DNA from 2 places in the Faecalicatena fissicatena genome. Region 2 is predicted to be linked to the other one. Evidence: predicted binding sites of a transcription regulator. Region 2 holds the regulator's gene; the other holds the start of a gene.
What was found. Region 2 encodes HrcA, which represses chaperone genes, less so after heat shock. Its sites were predicted from a motif close to TGTTAGCACTCNNNNNNNNNGAGTGCTAACA; they were not measured.
Positions count from the first base shown of each region.

Region 1: the regulator HrcA is predicted to act here: its motif matches at 3,224-3,254, upstream of H7U36_RS05160 (co-chaperone GroES).

Region 1 is NZ_JACLYY010000004.1:25,369-36,075, forward strand. It holds gene topA (type I DNA topoisomerase) at 1-1,913, shown strand, start outside; gene codY (GTP-sensing pleiotropic transcriptional regulator CodY) at 2,009-2,791, shown strand; gene H7U36_RS05155 (hypothetical protein) at 2,872-3,171, shown strand; gene H7U36_RS05160 (co-chaperone GroES) at 3,296-3,580, shown strand; gene groL (chaperonin GroEL) at 3,659-5,278, shown strand; gene H7U36_RS05170 (DUF6106 family protein) at 5,404-5,898, shown strand; gene guaB (IMP dehydrogenase) at 6,004-7,458, shown strand; gene H7U36_RS05180 (aldose epimerase family protein) at 7,524-8,558, shown strand; gene H7U36_RS05185 (peptidoglycan recognition protein family protein) at 8,704-9,336, shown strand; gene thrS (threonine--tRNA ligase) at 9,799-10,707, shown strand, end outside.
Region 2 is NZ_JACLYY010000006.1:190,401-201,107, reverse strand. It holds gene H7U36_RS08260 (ABC transporter ATP-binding protein) at 1-157, opposite strand, end outside; gene H7U36_RS08255 (carbohydrate ABC transporter permease) at 164-1,015, opposite strand; gene H7U36_RS08250 (carbohydrate ABC transporter permease) at 987-1,886, opposite strand; gene H7U36_RS08245 (ABC transporter substrate-binding protein) at 1,890-3,212, opposite strand; gene H7U36_RS08240 (LacI family DNA-binding transcriptional regulator) at 3,500-4,525, shown strand; gene dnaJ (molecular chaperone DnaJ) at 4,582-5,766, opposite strand; gene dnaK (molecular chaperone DnaK) at 5,963-7,846, opposite strand; gene grpE (nucleotide exchange factor GrpE) at 7,892-8,524, opposite strand; gene hrcA (heat-inducible transcriptional repressor HrcA) at 8,599-9,642, opposite strand; gene H7U36_RS08215 (RluA family pseudouridine synthase) at 9,860-10,707, shown strand, end outside.

The DNA.
Region 1 (10,707 bases), on a different contig from region 2:
TCACCATACGCGGAAAGGGAGAGATCCTCGCGGCCCTCAGGAAGGAAGTCAAGAAGGCTGACAAGGTCTATCTGGCAACCGACCCGGACCGGGAGGGGGAGGCTATTTCCTGGCATCTGTGCAAGGCTCTGAAGCTGGAGGACAAGAAGACCTACCGCATCAGCTTTAACGAGATCACAAAGAACGCGGTAAAGGCGTCCATCAAGAACGCCAGGGAGATCGACATGGATCTGGTGGACGCCCAGCAGGCCCGCCGCGCCCTGGACAGGATCGTGGGGTACGAGATCAGCCCTCTTCTGTGGGCCAAGGTCAAGAGAGGCCTTAGCGCCGGCCGCGTGCAGTCCGTGGCACTGCGCATCATCGCGGACAGGGAGGATGAGATCAATGCGTTCATACCGGAGGAGTACTGGACGCTGGATGCCATCCTGAACGTAAAGGGGGAGAAAAAGCCCCTCCGGGCCAAATTCTACGGCACGGAAAAAGAAAAAATGACCATCCACTCCAGGGAGGAGCTTGATAAGATCCTGAAGGATCTGGAGGGGGCCGACTATAGTGTGGAGGAAGTGAAGAAGGGGGAGCGCTTCAAGAAGGCTCCCGTGCCCTTCACCACCAGTACCATGCAGCAGGAGGCGTCCAAGGTTCTGAACTTTGCCACCCAGAAGACCATGCGGATCGCTCAGCAGCTCTACGAGGGAATTGACATTAAGGGCAACGGAACAGTGGGTCTGATCACTTACCTGCGTACAGACTCCACCCGCGTGTCCGAGGAGGCGGAGAGCAGTGTCCGGGACTTTATCGGAAAGAGCTACGGGGAGCAGTTTGTGGCCACCGGAACGGCAAAGCAGGCTGACAACAGGAAGATCCAGGACGCCCACGAGGCTATCCGTCCCACAGATGTGACCAGAACCCCCGCGGCCATGAAGGATTCCCTCACAAGAGATCAGTTCCGCCTGTATCAGCTTATCTGGAAACGGTTCGTGGCAAGCCGCATGCAGCCCGCCAAATACGAGACTACCTCCGTGAAGATCGATGCCGGAGATTACCGGTTTACCGTGGCTGCCTCCAAGATTGTATTTGAGGGCTTCCGCACGGTGTACACTGAGTCCGACGAGGAGAAGGAGGAGTCCAACGTACTGCTGAAGGGACTGGATGAAAATTCTGTCCTCACGAAGAAGGAGTTTGACACAAAACAGCATTTCACACAGCCTCCGGCACACTACACAGAGGCGGCCCTTGTAAAGACGCTGGAGGAGCTGGGCATCGGGCGGCCAAGTACCTACGCCCCCACCATCTCCACCATCATTGCCAGAAGGTACGTGGCAAAGGAGAACAAGAACCTGTATCTGACAGAGCTGGGGGAAGTGGTGAACAACATTATGAAGCAGTCCTTCCCGGCCATTGTGGATGTGAACTTTACCGCCAACATGGAGGGGCTCCTGGATAAGGTGGCAGAGGGAAAAGTGGAGTGGAAGTCAGTGATCGAAAACTTCTACCCTGACCTTGACCAGGCGGTGAAGACAGCGGAGAAGGAGCTGGAGACCGTGAAGATCGAGGACGAGGTCACAGACGTGATCTGCGAGGAGTGCGGCCGCAACATGGTCATCAAGTACGGCCCCCACGGCAAGTTCCTGGCCTGTCCCGGCTTCCCGGAGTGCCGCAACACAAAGCCCTATCTGGAGAAGATCGGCGTCAAGTGTCCCAAGTGCGGCAAGGACATTGTGATTCGCAAGACGAAGAAGGGAAGAAGGTACTACGGATGCGAGGACAATCCGGAGTGCGATTTCATGTCCTGGCAGAAGCCCTCTGAGAAGAAGTGCCCGAAATGCGGCGGCTACATGGTGGAAAAAGGCAGCAAGCTTGTCTGCATGAACGCAGAATGTGGGTATAATGAAAACAATAGAGAAAATTCATAGAAATTATTTATAAAAAATGCGCAAAAATTAACAGAAGATTGTTGATATTTCCAGAATTGTATGATAATATATTCAACAAAGGATGGAGGTTGCGTATGAGTGTACAATTATTAGATAAAACAAGAAAAATCAATAAATTACTGCACAACAACAACTCCAGCAAGGTTGTCTTTAATGATATCTGTGAGGTGTTGACGGAAATCCTGAATTCCAACGTGCTGGTCATCAGCAAGAAGGGAAAGGTCTTAGGTGTCAGCAGGTGCAGTGGTGTAGGTGTGATCACGGAACTCATCAAGGGAGAGGTCGGATGCCATATAGACGAGATGCTCAATGAGCGTCTGCTGAACATCCTCTCCACAAAGGAAAATGTCAATCTGGAGACCCTGGGCTTTTCCCAGGAGACAGCGAAGGGCTACCAGGCTATTGTCACGCCCATCGAGATCGCGGGAGAGAGGCTTGGAACTCTGTTTATCTACAAGCAGGGCGAGGACTACGAGATTGACGACATTATTTTAAGTGAATATGGAACGATGATCGTGGGGCTTGAGATGCTCCGGTCCGTCAATGAAGAAAACGCAGAGGAGACACGCAAAGAACATATCGTCCAGTCAGCTATCAGTACACTCTCCTTTTCTGAGCTGGAGGCCATCATCCATATTTTTGACGAGCTGGAGGGCACAGAGGGCATCCTGGTCGCCAGCAAGATCGCTGACCGCGTGGGCATCACAAGGTCCGTCATCGTAAACGCGCTGCGCAAGTTTGAGAGCGCCGGCGTCATCGAGTCCAGGTCATCCGGCATGAAGGGGACATATATCAAGGTAGTCAACGACTATGTCTTCACAGAGCTGGAAAAGATCAAGGCTGAGAGAAACAAATAATCTTTTATAAAAATAAGACGAATGATGAAGAGAAAGGGTATCGGGAAACTGATGCCCTTCTTTTGGGAAGGAGGACGACTATGTACGAGGGAAGCACTGCAGTGCTCAGGATGCTCCACGTCTACCTGGAGGGGGAGCTGATGGATGAAAGAGAATATGTCTGCAGGATCACTGCATATGACCCGGACAGAGAGTATATGTATATGACAGTGGAGGAGGGGGAGCTGACGGACCTCTCCCTGGATGCAGAGTACGACTGCAGCATAAGGCCGGAGGAGGTGAGCTGTCAGGGCTCGGTGAAGGAGCGGTATTTCGACAGAGAGGGGAGCCGGCTCGTTTTCTCTGTGGAAAATGGATTTTATAAAAATAATATAAACTGAAATAAAGTGTGTTGACAAAACAAATGGAGAGTGCTATTTTATTACTAGAGTTTATTAGCACTCTCCATTTAAGAGTGCTGACAAATATAAAATTTATATAGATAGCTTAAAGGAGGAACCATTCATGAAATTAGTACCATTGGGAGACAGAGTTGTATTGAAACAGTTAGTTGCTGAAGAGACTACAAAGTCCGGTATCGTCCTGCCGGGACAGTCCAAAGAGAAACCCCAGCAGGCTGAAGTGATCGCAGTTGGCCCGGGCGGAGTAGTGGACGGCAAAGAAGTGGAGATGCATGTGAAGGAAGGCCAGCAGGTTATCTATTCCAAATATGCGGGAACAGAAGTGGAGCTGGACGAGGAGTCCTACATCATCGTAAGACAGAGTGATATCCTTGCAGTGATCGAGTAGGATCAGCTTAGTGCATCAGAATTTTAACATCAAATCTGAGAATAAAACTTAAATCAGAAAACAGGAGGATTGATTATCATGGCAAAGGAAATCAAATACGGAGCAGATGCCAGAGCAGCACTGGAGTCAGGTGTAAATCAGCTGGCAGATACAGTAAGGGTGACACTTGGACCGAAGGGAAGAAATGTTGTCCTTGACAAATCATTCGGAGCACCCCTCATCACAAACGACGGTGTGACTATCGCAAAGGAGATCGAGCTTGAGGATCCGTTTGAGAACATGGGCGCACAGCTCATCCGCGAGGTTGCTTCCAAGACAAACGATGTAGCTGGTGACGGTACTACAACAGCTACAGTTCTTGCACAGGCAATGGTTCACGAGGGAATGAAGAACCTGGCAGCAGGCGCTAACCCCATCGTGCTGAGAAAAGGTATGAAGAAAGCTACAGATAAAGCTGTTGAGGCCATCCAGGGTATGAGCAGCAAGGTGACAGGAAGAGACCAGATCGCCAGAGTTGCGGCAATCTCAGCCAGCGATGACGAAGTGGGCGAGATGGTAGCAGAGGCCATGGAGAAGGTTTCCAACGACGGTGTCATCACCATCGAGGAGTCCAAGACCATGAAGACCGAGCTGGATCTTGTAGAAGGTATGCAGTTCGACCGCGGTTATGTATCCGCTTACATGTGCACAGATATGGATAAGATGGAGGCCAACCTGGAGGATCCTTACATCCTCATCACAGACAAGAAGATTTCCAACATTCAGGAGATCCTGCCTCTGCTGGAGCAGGTTGTGCAGGCCGGCGCAAGACTTCTCATCATCGCTGAGGATGTAGAGGGCGAGGCTCTGACAACTCTGATCGTCAACAAGCTGAGAGGAACCTTCAACGTAGTGGCTGTCAAGGCTCCGGGCTACGGCGACAGAAGAAAAGCCATGCTGGAGGATATCGCTATCCTGACAGGCGGACAGGTGATCTCCGACGAGCTGGGCCTGGATCTGAAGGAGACTACAATGGATCAGCTCGGACGCGCGAAATCTGTAAAGGTTCAGAAGGAGAACACAGTCATTGTAGACGGACTTGGAGAGAAGGACGCTATCCAGGCGCGTATCGCTCAGATCAAGGCACAGATCGAGGAGACGACATCTGACTTTGACAGAGAGAAATTACAGGAGAGACTTGCCAAGCTGGCAGGCGGCGTTGCTGTTATCCGTGTAGGCGCTGCCACAGAGACTGAGATGAAAGAGGCCAAACTCCGGATGGAGGATGCCCTGGCAGCTACAAGAGCAGCTGTTGAGGAAGGCATCATCGCAGGCGGCGGTTCCGCATACATCCACGCTTCCAAGGAAGTGGCAAAACTTGCTGACACGCTGGAAGGTGACGAGAAGACAGGTGCAAACGTAGTGCTGAAAGCTCTGGAGGCTCCTCTGTTCCACATCGTTGCCAACGCCGGACTGGAGGGCGCTGTCATCATCAACAAGGTAAGAGAGTCCGAGCCGGGACAGGGCTTTGACGCTTACAAGGAAGAGTATGTGGATATGGTGAAGTCCGGTATCCTTGATCCTGCAAAGGTTACAAGAAGCGCTCTTCAGAACGCCACAAGCGTTGCCTCCACTCTGCTGACAACAGAGTCCGTTGTTGCGAACATCAAAGAAGAGACTCCGGCAGCACCGGCAGGCGGCGGAATGGGCATGATGTAATCACGCTTCTTTATAAAGATGAAAATTTAGAAAACTCCCCCCGGGGAGTTTTCTTTTTATATTTGGATGTGCTATAATGTCCACAGGCAAATCCTGCCTGAGAAACTGACATTGGAGGAAGAAAGATGGGTGACTTCTATACAGAGCAATTGGTCAAGAAGAAGACAGACGGGAAGGATATAGCGATGAAAATCCTGCTGATCGTGCTGACAGTAATCAGCTTTTTTATCGCTTTTTTAGTGCCCCTTTTAATTCTTGTGCCTATACTGTTTGTTGTGGCTGACGTATTTCTGTTCAGGAGGATGGATGTGGAGTACGAATACATTTACATTAACGGAGACCTGGACATTGACAAGGTGATGCACAAGGAGCGCAGGAAGCACATGCTCTCTGTAAATGTGAAGGATATGGAGCTGCTTGCCCCGGAGGGAGCCTTCCAGCTGCAGTCCTACAAAACAGGAAAGATCTATGATTACAGCAGCGGCATCACATCTGCCCCGAACCGCTATGTCCTCGTATTTACAAGGGCAGGGGAGACGGCAAAGATACTTATTGAGCCAAACAGCGACCTGGTGGAGGGCTTTTTCCTCATGGCGCCAAGAAAAGTTATCCGGAAATAGCAGGCACGACAAAATTGGTGCAATAAAGGAAAAGTTATTGACAAAGACAGCAGTCTTTGGGTATGATAGCAGTTAAACATGACAAAAGAAAGAGAGGAATAAACGATGGGTAAAATTATCGGAGAGGGAATCACATTTGACGATGTGCTTTTAGTGCCAGGATACTCAGAGGTAATCCCAAATCAGGTAGACTTGTCCACATATCTTACAAAGAAGATCAGACTGAATATTCCCATGATGAGTGCCGGAATGGACACGGTCACAGAGCACCGCATGGCTATCGCCATGGCGCGCCAGGGCGGCATTGGTATCATCCATAAAAATATGTCTATTGAACAGCAGGCGGAAGAGGTAGACAAGGTAAAGCGTTCAGAGAACGGCGTTATCACGGATCCATTCTATCTTTCCCCGGAAAACACACTGGCAGACGCCAATGAGCTGATGGGCAAATTCCGGATTTCCGGTGTCCCCATCACCGAGGGCAGAAAGCTGGTGGGTATCATTACCAACCGTGACCTGAAGTTTGAGGAGGACTTTACAAAGAAGATCAAGGAGTCCATGACATCTGAGGGACTGATCACCGCAAAGGAGGGCATCACCCTGGAGGAGGCCAAGAAAATCCTGGCCAAGGCGAGAAAAGAGAAATTACCCATCGTTGATGATGATTTTAACCTGAAAGGCCTGATCACCATCAAAGATATAGAGAAGCAGATCAAATATCCGCTGTCTGCCAAGGATGAGCAGGGACGTCTCCTGTGCGGCGCTGCCCTTGGGATCACAGCCAACTGCCTGGAGAGAGCCCAGGAGCTGGTGAATGCCAAGGTGGACGTTGTGGTGCTTGACTCTGCCCACGGACACTCTGCCAATGTGCTGCACACCATTGACATGGTCAAGAGCAAATTCCCGGATCTGCAGGTCATTGCAGGTAATGTGGCAACAGGCGCGGCTGCTGAGGCCCTCATCAAGGCCGGCGCTGACGCGGTCAAAGTCGGCATCGGTCCGGGGTCCATCTGCACGACACGTATCGTGGCCGGTATCGGCGTGCCCCAGATCACGGCGGTCATGGACTGCTATGAGGTGGCGGACAAGTACGGTATCCCGATCATTGCCGATGGAGGGATCAAGTACTCCGGCGACATGACAAAAGCCATTGCCGCAGGCGCCAATGTATGTATGATGGGAAGCATCTTTGCGGGATGTGACGAGAGCCCGGGAACTTTCGAGCTGTTCCAGGGAAGAAAGTACAAGGTATACAGGGGCATGGGATCCATTGCAGCCATGGAGAACGGAAGCAAGGACCGCTACTTCCAGGAGAACGCCAAGAAGCTTGTTCCCGAGGGCGTAGAGGGCCGTGTGGCATACAAGGGAACCGTGGAAGATACGGTATTCCAGCTCATGGGCGGACTCCGGTCCGGTATGGGATACTGCGGAACATCTACCATTGAGGAGCTGAAGACAAATGCCCGCTTCATCAAGATTTCAGCAGCATCCTTAAAGGAGAGCCATCCCCATGATATCCATATCACGAAGGAAGCTCCCAACTACAGCGTGGACGAATAGAAAGAGATTTCAGGACGAAGCCTGCCCTTTTTGGGCGGGCTTCTGACAGACAGGGGGTAAAGCATATGACAGAGACATTTGGAAAGACATCCGCAGGGTGGGAGACCACTCTGTACACACTGGATAATAAAAACGGCATGCAGATCGCAGTATCAGATTACGGCGCCACTCTGGTGAAGGTGCTTGTGCCGGACCGGGAAGGAAAGCTGGTCGATGTAGTTCTTGGCTATGATGATGCGGCTGGATATGAGGCCGGAGACAAATTTTTCGGAGCTATCGTGGGAAGAGTGGCCAACCGCATCGGAGGCGCCTCCTTTGAGCTGAATGGAAGGACGTATCAGCTGGACAAAAATGACAATGGAAACAATCTCCACAGCGGCATGGACTTCTACAGCAAGCGGATGTGGAGAGTGGAAGAGTACGGGAAGGATCACATCGTGCTGAGTCTTCACAGCCCGGACGGAGATCAGGGATACCCGGGAGAAGTGGATATCACAGTCACCTACACTCTGACAGGGGACAATGAGGTGAAGATCCACTATCACGCTGTGCCAAAGGAGGATACCCTTCTCAACATGACCAACCACAGCTACTTCAACCTTGCAGGGCAGAGCTCGGGCACTATCCTGGACCAGGAGGTGTGGATCGATGCGGACGCCTACACAGAGGCGGACGCCCAGTCCATCCCCACAGGAGAGATCACACCAGTGGAGGGAACTCCCATGGATTTCCGGGAGAGCAAAGAGATTGGCAGGGATATCGAAGAAGACTACCAGGCGCTGAAGTTCGGCGGCGGCTACGACCACAACTGGGCCCTGAATGGCTCCGGCTTCCGGAAGGTGGCCAGCCTGAGCTGTGAGAAGAGCGGCATCTCCATGGAGGTGTACACAGATCTTCCGGGCATGCAGCTTTACTGCGGCAATTTCCTGGAGGGAGACATCGGGAAGGGCGGATACGCCTACGGAAAGAGGAGCGGCGTCTGCTTTGAGACCCAGTATTTTCCGGATGCTGTGCACAAGGAGAATTTTGCCGGCCCTGTGGTGCGGGCGGGAGAGACCTACGACACAGTCACCAGCTATAAATTTACATTCGGCAGATAAAATTTATAAAATCATAAGTAAGTCTTCATATTTTCTTACTCTGAATATGATAGAATGAACAGGTAAGGAAGATGGAGATCCTATGATGAGCAGGCGAACAGGAAGAATAAAGAAGAGAAAGACAAAGGTACAGCATCAGAGACAGATGAAAACATATTGGAAGGCAGGGCTGATCATTCTGGCAGCCCTGCTTGCCGTGTTGGCGGTCATCCGGGTGGCCCGTCCCCAGTGGCTGGGCGGCGGCTACATAGAGTACGACAACGCCCAGGTGGACGCCACCAGGCCGGATATAGACGTGGAGCTTCTGACCGTCAACCCCTACTCCAGGCCGGGGGACGCCACACAGCGCATCACCGGTATCGTGATCCACTACACGGCTAATCCCGGCTCTACGGCCATGGACAACCGGAACTACTTTGAGGGGCTCAAGGACAGCCACGAGACCCAGGCCAGCAGCAACTTTATCGTGGGCCTGGACGGGGAGATCGTCCAGTGTGTGCCCACCTGGGAGGTGGCCTACGCCTCCAACTCCAGGAACATCGACACTGTGTCTATCGAGTGCTGCCATCCGGACGAGACGGGGAAGTTTAACGACGCCACCTACCGCTCCATGGTGCAGCTCACCGCCTGGCTCTGTCTGAAGTTCGGGCTGGATGAAAACGATGTGATCCGTCACTACGATGTGACGGGAAAGATCTGTCCCAAATACTTTGTGGAGCATGAGGACGCCTGGGATCAGTTCCGGGTGGATGTGGGAGCGGCCATTGACCGGACCTAGAGGAGCTGTCTGTTTCCGGGATAAAAGGATTGACTTTTTCCGTCAGATGGATATAATAAAAATAGCTGGCAGGTCCAAAGCACGGACAGAAAGGCCGGCGAGGAACAAAAACACAATCTCAGACAGGAAAGGCACAGACGGAAACGAGTAGTCCTCCGGAGCTATCCAGAGAGAGGGGCGTGATGCTGGAAGTCCCTTATAGCAGATGGACGATGAAAACCATTCCCGAGCCGCACTGCGGAACAGCCCAATGGCTCAGTAAGTGGTGACGCAGCCCGCGTTAAGGGACAGGATTTTGTTTTCAGGAAATCCTTTTGAGTGAAAAATAAAGGTGGAACCGTGCAGAGAAAAGATGCACCCTTGCGGAGGACGAAGAGGCAGTCCCGGCAGGGGCGCTTTTTAATTTGGAGAAAAGTCCTCCGGCGGCTGTCTGGATGAAAGCAGAGAAAGGAGAAAAAGACTATGAAAGTAAGCATGAAAGACGGGTCTGTTCAGGATCTGACATTCGCGGACGAAGTGGGACAGGAGGCGTTCCGCCACACCACATCCCACATCCTTGCGCAGGCAGTGAAGCGCCTCTGGCCGGACACAAAGTGCGCCATCGGACCGGCTATCAAGGACGGCTTTTACTATGACTTTGAATTCAGCTTTCCGTTTACCACGGAGCACCTGGCTGAAGTGGAAAAAGAGATGAAGAAGATCGTGAAGGAGGCCCTTCCTCTGGAGAGGAGCGCGGTCAGCAGGGAGGAGGCCTTAAAGCTCATGGAGGACAGAGGAGAGCCCTACAAGGTGGAGCTCATCCAGGATCTCCCTGAGGGAGAGGAGATCAGCCTCTACAGGCAGGGCGAGTTCGTGGATCTGTGCGCAGGCCCACACGTGTCCAACACAAGCGTGATCAAGGCCCTGAAGCTTCAGAGCGTGGCAGGCGCCTACTGGCACGGCGATGAGCACAACCAGATGCTGACAAGGATTTACGGCACCTCCTTCCCCAAGGCGGCGGAGCTGGACGAGTATCTGGCCAAGATCGAGGAGGCCAAGAAGAGGGACCACAGAAAGCTTGGAAAGGAGCTGGGACTCTTTGCTATCATGGAGGAAGGCCCGGGATTTCCGTTCTTCCTTCCCAAGGGAATGGTGCTCAAGAACCTGCTCATCGACTACTGGAGAAAGCTGCACACAAGAGAAGGCTATGTGGAGATCTCCACACCTATCATCCTGAGCCGCCATCTCTGGGAGAATTCCGGACACTGGGATCACTATAAGGACAATATGTACACCACAGTCATTGACGGCGAGGACTATGCGGTGAAGCCCATGAACTGCCCCGGCGGCATGCTGGTCTACAAGGTGGAGCCCCGCTCCTACAAGGACCTG
Region 2 (10,707 bases):
CCGCGATCATGCGCAGGGTGGTGGACTTGCCGCAGCCGGAGGGGCCGACGAAGGCGATGAACTCCTTCTCCTCGATATTGAGATTTAAATTTTCCACTGTGTCCTTATCTGATCCGGGATATCTTTTACATACATTCTTAAATTCTATGAAACTCATCTTCTCTTATCCTTCCTTTGAACCTGTTGATGTCACACCCTCCACGATCTGTTTGGAGAACAGGGAGTAGATGATGATGACAGGGATTGTTACAAGCGTGATGACCGCCAGGGTCTGTCCCATTGTGGTGTTTTCATTGGACGTGATGGAGTTCAGACCGATCTGGGCTGTCAGCATGTCGCTGGATGTAAATACGAGCGCCGGCCACAGGTAGTCGTTCCACACATTCAGGAACGTGAATACGCTGACTGTCGCCACCACTGTCTTGGACATGGGGATGACCATGGTGAAGAAGTATTTCACAGGTCCGCAGAAGTCCAGCTGCGCCGCCTCGTACACGTCGTCCGGGAGGCTTACGAACACCTGCCGGAACAGGAAGATGTTGAAGGGGTTGACGATGGACGGCAGGATGTAGCCCAGGATCGTGTTCAAAAGTCCCGCTTTGGCGATGATCAGGAAGTGGATGGTGATGACCGTCTCTGTGGGCACGATCAGCAGCATCATGATGATCAAAAGCCACTGCTCCCGGAAGGGGAAATCGATCTTCGCCAGGGCGTACCCCGCAAGGCCGTTCACAATGATGCCAAGCACGATCAGGATGGCCGCGTAGAGGAGGGTGTTGCCCATATACCGCAGGAAACTGGTGTTTGTGATGATCTCTATGTAGTTGTCAAAGAAATTTCCGTCCAGCGCCGGCGGGATGAAGGCCGCGATGGAATTCATGTCCGCCGTGATTGCCGCGTCCGGCTTGAAGGAGTTGGCCAGCATCCAGATCACCGGGAACAGGAAGAAGATGGAAAGGACCAGCAGCACAGCTACCAGGATCCAGTTAATTCGCCTTTGCTTTTTTGATACCATGCTTTTTCTCCTCCTTGTCCTTAGTCAGTACATTCTGGATGATCGTGAGAATGACCACAAATACGGTGAATACGATAGCCATTGTGGACGCCAGGCCCATCTCCCAGTTCACGGTGCCGGTCTCGTAAATGTCGTACACGATGGTGTAGGTGGAGTGGTCCGGCCCGCCTCCTGTCATGACCATGGGCTGCACCAGCATGCGGAACGCGCCGATGGTGACCGTGATGAACACGAACACGCACAGGGGCTTCAGCTCCGGCAGGGTGATGTCCTTAAACTGCTGCCATGCGCTGGCGTGGTCCATCTCCGCCGCCTCGTAGAGGGCCGGGTTGATGTTCTGCAGGCCGCCCAGGAAGATGATCATCTGGTAGCCCACGCCCTGCCATACGCTCATGACGGCGATGGAGGGGAGCGCCTGGTCCGCGCTGTGGATAAAGGGCTGGGCGTCGATGCCGAAGTTGGCAAGCAGCGTGTTCAGGATGCCCTCCGGGCTGTAAATCTGCATCCACAGGGTGGAGACGACCGCCAGGGACATGACCACGGGCACGAAGAACGCCACCTTGAAGTATTTCTTGCAGTGGGCCGCCTTGTTGATGGCCAGCGCCAGCACCAGAGCCCCGATGCACTGGCAGGGCACGATGATGACGACAAATTTGACTGTGTTCAAAAAGGACTGTACAAAGAGCTCGTCCTTAAAAATATTGAAGTAGTTTTCCAGTCCCACAAAGTGGGTGAGCTCCGGGTTCAGCGCGAAGTAGTCGGTAAAGCTGAACACGAATGTGAGCGCCATCGGCAGAAAGAGAAAGATGGTCAGCAGCACGAGCGCGGGGCCGAAAAACGCCATTCCCAAAATTGAATTCTTCTTTTTCATTCCTTACTCCCTTGTATAACGTTCCAGTTTCTGATCGATCCGTTCCACCTGCTTATCCAGCTCGGTCCGGGCGTCCTTGCCTCCCAGGGCCACGCTCTCCAGTACCTCCTGGAAGGAAGTGCTCACCTGGGGGTAGACCGGCGTCTTCGGCCTTGGGTGCCCGTAGTTGGTGAGCTGCTCATACAGAGCATTGTAGTTTTCATCTGTCTGGAACACGTCGATGTTTTCAAATGCCTCGTAGGTGGACGGGAAGTTCTTCGTCATATCCCAGATGCGGATCCCGCTGTCCACGCCGCTCATCCACTTCACCAGCTCTGTGGCCGCGTCGATGTCCGTCGCCTCGGAGGAGGCAGCGAAGGCCCAGGAGCCCGTGGGCGTGTAGGTCCCGCCGTCCCAGTCGTCGCTGACCACATAGGGCGCCACGCCCAGGTTGAGATCCGGGTAGCTGGTGTACACGGTGTTGACCTCCCAGGCCCCGTCGAACTTGAAGGCCGCCCGCCCGCTCTCAAAGAGGTGGTCGATGGGGGCCTCGGACATGTAGCCATTTTCTACGACAGTCCGGAAGAACTCCATGGCCTCCTTAGTCTGGTCTGAGTTGAAATATCCGTCCACTGTCAGCCCGTCGTCGCTGACAAGCTCACCGCCGCCGGACCACACGAAGGGCGCGTAGTAGTAGATGCTCGTCTCGCCCACCGGGAAGGTCATATCCAGGCAGTACCCGTCCTTCTCCTCCATGAGGGGCTTCAACTCCTCCAGGATCTCGAGGAACTGGGACCAGGTCCAGGGATGGTCCGCATCCGGTATCTCGATGCCCGCCTCCTCGATGATGTCCTTGTTATAGTAGAAGCCCACGCTGGACTCCATGACTCCCAGGGCGTACAGCTCATCGTTTACTGTCCCCTGCTCGATGATGGAGGGCAGGTACTCGCTCTCCTCCTCCTCGGTCAGGTCCGCCAGGGGCTGGATGATCCCGTTGGCCGCGTAGGCCGAGATATTGGGCCCGTCCACAGTGAGCACGTCCGGCAGTCCCCCCGACATGACGGAGGCGTTGACTTTGTCCGAGTAGCCTCCCCCGCTGTCGTTCCTGGGCACGAACTCGATATCCGCGAAATACTGCCCGTCGTAGGCCTCGTTGAAGGTGTCCACAGACTCCTTGTAGGCCTGTCCCTCTTCTGTGTCCTCGATGGAGTGGACCCATATGGAGAGGTATTCCTCCCCCTCATCGTAGCCTGCCACCTCCCCCGGCTGCGGGTCTTTCTGCTGACAGCCGGTGAGGCAGGCCGCCGCCAGGACCGCTCCGGTCAGGCACAGCCTCCATTTCTTCATCACATCTCCTCCTTTATAAAACTCTTTTTGCGTGTAACCGTTTTAGTTACCGGTTAAGTAACCGGTTCCTTTAATAAAATCATATCCCTCTGAAAGCCGGATGTCAACAGAAAAATGGGGTTTCGTCGCTTCTGCCATTTTTTATCCCTCCAATTTGTGCACCTTTCACAAAACCGGTTTTGTTACCGGTTACTTTATTGATTATACGGTCTTTTTTCTGTTATACTACAAGCAGTATTTAAACCTGCTTCCTCCGGGGAGCCAAAGAAAAGGGGATCGGAAATCATATGAAAGCGAAAAAAGTGACATTTGCAGACATAGCGGCCTACACCGGCTTTTCCAAGACGACCATCTCCCGCTACTTCAACAACCCGGACTCCCTCACCCTGGAGAACCAGCAGAAGATCGCGGACGCCCTGGTGGCTCTTGACTACAAGGAGAACAAGGTGGGCAGGATCCTGGCCAGCGGCCAGACGGAGTTCGTTGGGGTCATCATCCCCAACCTGTACATGCACTACTACTCGGAGATGCTCAACCAGATCCTCTCCACCTACGAGACATACGGCTACAAGTTTCTCGTCTTCTCGGGAAATGACAAGGCTGACGTGGAGCGCAGATACATCGAGGAGCTACTGGCCTACAATATAGAGGGCATGATCATTTTAAGCCCCACTATCTCCTCCCGGGAGCTGGCCTCCTGCCACGTCCCTGTGGTGGGTATCGAGCGGGAGGACGAGTTCATATCCAGCGTCAACACGGACAACTACATGGGCGGCGTCCAGGCTGCCGGGCTCCTGCGAAAAAGCGGCTGCGACATCCTGATCCACGTAAATGCCAAAATGCCCGACTCCGTCCCCGCCTCCGGCCGTGTCCACGGCTTTGAGGACACCTGCCGGGATTATCACGTCCCCTACGAGCTCATCCTGACTCACATGGGAAATACGTTCGATGAAAACAAGGCAAAGGTGCTGGAGCTGATAGACTATATGGAGGAGAAATATCCCGCCCAGAAAAAAGGTGTCTTCATGCCCAACGACACTCATGCAAACGTGCTCCTCAACGCCCTCATGCAAAAATACGGAAAACTGCCGGACACCTACCAAATCATCGGCTTTGACAACTCTCCTATCTCGCGGGAGGCAGTCATCCCCATCAGCACAGTGGGACAGCAGGTCTCCGTCATTGCAGACCAGGCCATGGAGCTCCTGTCTGAGCAGATGGCAGAGCGGAAAAAGAGAAGACCGGCACCCCAGAGGGAACCGGTCCACAGGGTCATCCCCCCGGTGCTGATCCGCAGGGACACGACCATATAGAGCTGCCGTATAAGACGACTGCACAAAACGACTGTATAAAAGGGAGGCCCTGATGACTAATCATCAAAGGCCTCCTTCACTTTATCCATAAATCCCTTTTTCTTTTTCTTGTGGTTCTCCAGCTCCTCCGGTGTCTGGTTCAGCGTGTTGCCGGAGAGGGCATCAAACTGGCGCAGGGCTTCTTTGGCTTCCGCGCTCAGGTGCTCCGGTGTCTGGATGACCAGCGTCACATAGTGGTCGCCGCGGACCTGGGAATTGCGCACAGAGGGAACACCCTTTCCGCGCAGGCGGACCTTTGTGTCTGTCTTTGTGCCCGGCTTTACATTGTACACCACATCGCCGTCCACGGTCTTGATGCGGATGTCTCCGCCCAGAGCTGCCTGGGCAAAGGAGATGGGCACTGTGGAGAAGATATTCATATCCTGCCGCATAAAGATGGGGTGACGAGACACTGCCACCTCCACAAGCAGATCTCCTCTCGGGCCGCCGTTTACGCCGGGCTCTCCCTTCTCGCGGATGCGGACGCTCTGTCCGTTGTCAATACCCGCCGGGATGGACACAGCGATCTTCTTCTTGCTGGAAATATAGCCGGTTCCGCCGCAGTCCGGGCACTTGTCCTTGATGATCTGTCCGCTGCCGTGGCAGTCCGGACATGTCTGTACGTTCTGCACTGTGCCGAAGAAGGACTGCTGGGTGTAGACAACCTGGCCCTTGCCGCCGCATTTTGGACAGGTCTGGGGGGATGTACCCGGCTTGGCCCCTGTCCCGTTGCACTTCGGACAGGGATCCTTGAGGACAACCTCAATCTCCTTCTCGCAGCCAAACACAGCCTCCTCAAATGTGATGCGGACGCTCTTGCGGATGTTCATCCCCTTCATGGGACCCTGATTTGTCCTTCCTCCGCGCCGGCCTCCGCCGAACAGATCGCCGAAAATGTCTCCGAAGATATCACTGAAATCAGCGCCGCTGAAATCAAATCCTCCGAAGCCTCCGGCTCCGCCGGCGCCGCCCTCAAAGGCAGCATGGCCGAACTGGTCATACTGACGGCGCTTCTCCGGATCGCTCAGGACCGCGTAGGCCTCCGACGCCTCTTTAAATTTCTGCTCCGCCTCTTTATCTCCGGGATTCATATCAGGATGGTACTTTTTTGCCACCTTCCTGTATGCCTTTTTCAGAGTTGCCTCGTCCGCGTCCCTGCTGACGCCCAGCACCTCGTAGTAATCTCTCTTTGACTCTGCCATTCTCTATCAACCTTTCGTTTTATTCAGGGAAATGCCGTACATGCCCTCCACACGGGTGCAGTACATGTAGACAAAGTTCTGCGGGATCCGCAGGAAGTGGAACCCTCCACCCTTCGAATTCCGCAGAACGATTTTCCTTTGAAGTCTTACAAGGTTTTATCCTGGTTCAGGCCTGCCTGACAGCTCCGCCTGTCTCTTAGACTTCTTTGTAATCTCCGTCTACCACGTCATCGCTGCCGTAGCCCTCCGGGCCAGCTCCTGCTCCTGTGTCAGCGCCGGCTCCTGCTCCCGGGTTCGGGCCTGCGCCTGCATTTGCGCCTGCCTGCTCGTACATCTTGGCAAATACCTTCTGTGCGCTCTGCATCAGTTTGTCCTTGCCCGCCTTGATCTCAGCGATCTGCGCGTCGGATATATCTTCCATGTTTACTTTTTCCAGTAATTCCTTCAGAGCCTTGCAGTCAGCCTCAACAGCGGCCTTCTCGGAGGCGTCGATCTTGTCTCCCACTTCCTCGAGAGCCTTCTCTGTCTGGAATACGAAGGCGTCGGCGTCGTTCTTTGTGTCAATGCCCTCTTTGCGCTTCTTGTCCTGTGCCTCGAAGGCAGCCGCCTCTTTCACAGCCTTGTCGATATCCTCCTCGGACATGTTGGATCCGGCTGTGATGGTGATATGCTGCTCTTTTCCTGTTCCAAGATCCTTAGCGGAAACATTTACAATACCGTTTGCGTCGATGTCGAATGTAACCTCGATCTGCGGTATTCCACGGGGTGCCGGCGGGATGCCGTCCAGTCTGAACTGGCCGAGAGATTTGTTGTCCTTTGCGAACTGTCTCTCACCCTGTACTACGTTGATGTCAACGGCTGTCTGGTTGTCCGCAGCTGTGGAGAAGATCTGGCTCTTCTTTGTAGGAATAGTCGTGTTCCTCTCGATCAGCCTTGTAGCTACGCCGCCCATTGTCTCGATGGACAGTGACAGAGGTGTGACATCCAGAAGAAGGATATCGCCTGCGCCTGCGTCGCCTGCCAGCTTGCCGCCCTGGATGGAAGCCCCAAGTGCCACGCACTCGTCCGGGTTCAGGGATTTGCTGGGCTCCTTGCCTGTCAGCTGTTTTACCTTATCCTGTACAGCCGGGATACGTGTGGAACCGCCTACCAGCAGTACCTGGCCAAGCTCGGATGCTGTGATGCCCGCGTCAGAGAGAGCTCTCTGTACAGGCTCTGCTGTCTTCTCTACCAGGTCGTGTGTCAGCTCGTCGAATTTTGCCCTTGTCAGGTTCATATCAAAGTGCTTCGGTCCCTCTGCTGTTGCAGTGATGAACGGAAGGTTGATGTTTGTCGTTGTAGCGGAAGAAAGCTCCTTCTTAGCCTTCTCAGCAGCTTCCTTCAGTCTCTGGAGAGCCATCTTGTCTGTGGACAGATCCACGCCCTCCATCTTCTTGAACTCGGAGATCATGTAGTCTGTAACCTTCTGGTCAAAGTCGTCGCCGCCCAGCCTGTTGTTTCCGGCTGTGGAGAGAACCTCGATAACACCGTCGCCGATCTCGATGATAGACACATCGAAGGTACCGCCGCCCAGGTCGTATACCATGATCTTCTGCTCTTTCTCATTGTCAAGGCCGTATGCCAGCGCTGCCGCTGTAGGCTCGTTGATGATACGCTTTACATCAAGGCCGGCGATCTTTCCGGCATCCTTTGTGGCCTGGCGCTGTGCGTCGTTGAAGTATGCGGGAACTGTGATGACAGCCTCAGACACCTTCTCGCCAAGGTAGCCCTCTGCGTCCGCTTTCAGCTTCTGCAGGATCATGGCTGAAATCTCCTGGGGAGAATATTTCTTGCCGTCGATCTCTACCTTGTAGTCTGTTCCCATCTCTCTCTTGATGGAGGAGATCGTTCTCTCAGCGTTTGTGACTGCCTGACGCTTTGCGGGCTCGCCCACAAGACGCTCACCTGTCTTTGTAAAGGCAACTACAGAGGGTGTGGTTCTCGCGCCTTCTGTATTCGCGATAACTACCGGCTGTCCGCCTTCCATGACGGCTACACAGCTGTTTGTTGTACCTAAGTCAATACCTATGATTTTTCCCATGATGTAATTCCTCCTGTTATATTTTGATTTTTGATTGTTAGCTCTTTAGTTGGCCACCTTCACCATGCTGTGCCTCACGACACTGTCACGGTACATGTAGCCCTTCTGGAATTCCTCGGCTACTATATTTTCGCCTAAGCTCTCATCCTCCACATGCATCACTGCGTTGTGGAAGGCGGGATCGAACTCCTTGCCCACCGCCTCGATCGGCGTCACGCCGATCTCCTTCAGTGTGGTCATCATCTGTTTGTACACCTTATCCATGCCCTGCATGAAGGGGTGCTCCCTCTCCTCCTCTTTGACCGCGTCCAGGCCTCTCTCGAAGCTGTCCACGATGGGGAGGATCTTTTCTATGATATCTTTCGCACCAACCTCGTACATCTGGGATTTCTCCCTCTCCGTGCGCTTGCGGAAGTTATCAAACTCAGCCATCTGTCTTGTGAGCTTATCTGTAAGCTCCTCGATCTTCTCGTCTTTTTTGTCTTTCTTCTTTCTGCCAAAGAGCTTCTTCCCCTCGGTCTTTCCTTCCTCGGGGGAGGCCTCCTCTTCAGGCTCCTCCTGGCCCTCTGCCCCGGCTTTATCTTCCTTGTCTCCGTCCTCAACGGGGATCTCGCCGTCGCCCGGCTCCTCCTTGGCAGAGGCGGTCTTCTTAGCCTCCTCTACAGCCTCTTTAACCATCTCTTCCTGGCTTTTTTCCTGTTTTACTTCTTCCTGATTATTTTTATTTTCTTCCAAGGGTCCATCCACCTTTCTTATTCTTTATTATGGAAAATCGCATCCAGCTCGCCCTGCAGGTGCTTCAGCGATTTCAGTACATGCTCGTAATCCATCCGCTTCGGTCCGATAATTCCTATCGTTCCCTTCATGCCGTCCCCCAATTCATAGGTTGCGGTGACGACACTGCAGTCCTTCATGGTCTGCACCGGCGTCTCGTCTCCGATATACACCTGGATGCCTGTGTTGTCCTCCTGGGAAAGGGTCTGCGTGACCAGCTCCGTGAGCTGCTGCTTCTCCTCAAAGGCACTGATGATCTCCTGTGCGCTCTTCTTGTCACTGAGCTCCGGATATTTGAAAATATTCGTGGCTCCGCTTGTGTAGATCTGCATATCCTCGTCTACCTGGATAGCGTCCGCCACCGCGTCGAGCACATCGCTGATCACCGCGCTGTGGATGCCCGCCTGCTCCTTCAGCCTTGCTATCAGTCCCAGGTTGATCTCCTCAATGGACATACCGTTCAGCGTTGTGTTGAGCAGCATGTTCAGCTTCAGGAGATTTTCATTGCCAAGCGGCTCATCTACATTGATGATCTTGTTCTTTATGACGTTTCCTCCAAGCACGATCACCGCGATGATCTGCTCATCATCCACCTGGGAGAGCTGAATGAACTTCAGCTTGTTGGCGCTGTTCATGGGAGTAGAAACCATGGTCGCGTAGTTGGTGTTTGCCGCCAGCACTCTTGCGGCCTGCTTCAGGAGCTGATCCATCTTGTCTGCCTTATCCAGCATCTGCTCCTGCATCTCATTTAGCTCCTGTTCCTTCTCCTCCATCAGCATATCCACATATAAGCGGTATCCCTTGTCGGAAGGGATCCTTCCCGCTGATGTATGGGGCTGCAGGATATATCCCAGCTCTTCCAGATCCGCCATCTCATTGCGGATCGTCGCAGAACTCAAATTCAGGTCCGTGTATTTGGAAATGGTCCTGGAGCCCACGGGCTCACCTGTTTCCAGATAGTTCTGGATGATCGCATGAAGGATTTTCAGTTTTCTTTCACCCAGTCCATCTTTGGCCTGCATCCTTACTGCCTCCTTTTTGTATTGTTAGCACTCATTTGGTACGAGTGCTAATCTCTACGGTTACTAATGTATCACTATGGTTTTTATTTGTCAACAGGATTTATAAATTTTTTACAGTTTATGCGAAATTTGTGAAAATTTGATTTTTCTCTGCTATAATGGCCGTAAAGCAAAGCGGGGCATCCCCCCTCTTCACAGCGGAAAGGCCGGATAAGACATGGACAGGATCATTGATTATATAATAGGAAAAGAGGCGGATGGGCTCCGCGTGGAACAGTTTCTAAGGAGGAAGGGCTACTCCCGTCAGAACCTCTCCGCCATAAAAAGGATGCCCGAGAGCATCCTTGTGAACGGCGCGCCGCGCTATATGAACCAGCCCCTCCGGGAGGGGGATCTGCTGAGAGTGGGCATTCGCGAGACAGGCGTCTCCGAAAAGATCCCTCCCGTCCCTCTGCCGCTGGACATCGTGTACGAGGACGGGGACATCATCGTCGTCAACAAGCCCGCCGGCATGCCCATCCACCCCTCTGTCAACAACTACACCAACACCATGGCGAACGCCCTGGCCTGGTACTACAAAGAGCAGGGAAAGCCCTTCATCTTCCGCTGCTCCAACCGGCTGGACCGGGATACATCCGGCCTCACGGTGGTGGCCAAGCATCTGGTGAGCGCCGGGATCCTCTCCGCCATGACGGCGGACAAGACGCTGGGCCGGGAGTACCTGGCCATCGTCTCCGGCCATGTGACGCCCCCCGCCGGCACGGTCCGCGCCCCTCTGGCCCGCAGCGGCACATCCATCGTGGAGCGGAAGGTGGATTTTGAACACGGGGAGGAGGCTGTCACCCACTACGAGACCATAGGCCTCTGCGGCCCCCACAGCCTGGTACGCCTGAAGCTGGAGACGGGCCGCACCCACCAGATCCGGGTCCACATGCAGTACCTGGGCTATCCCCTCATCGGCGACTACCTCTACAACCCGGATATGAAGTACATCAGCCGACAGGCGCTCCACTCCCACCGTCTGTCCTTTCCCCACCCCATGACCGGGGAACCCATGGAATTTAC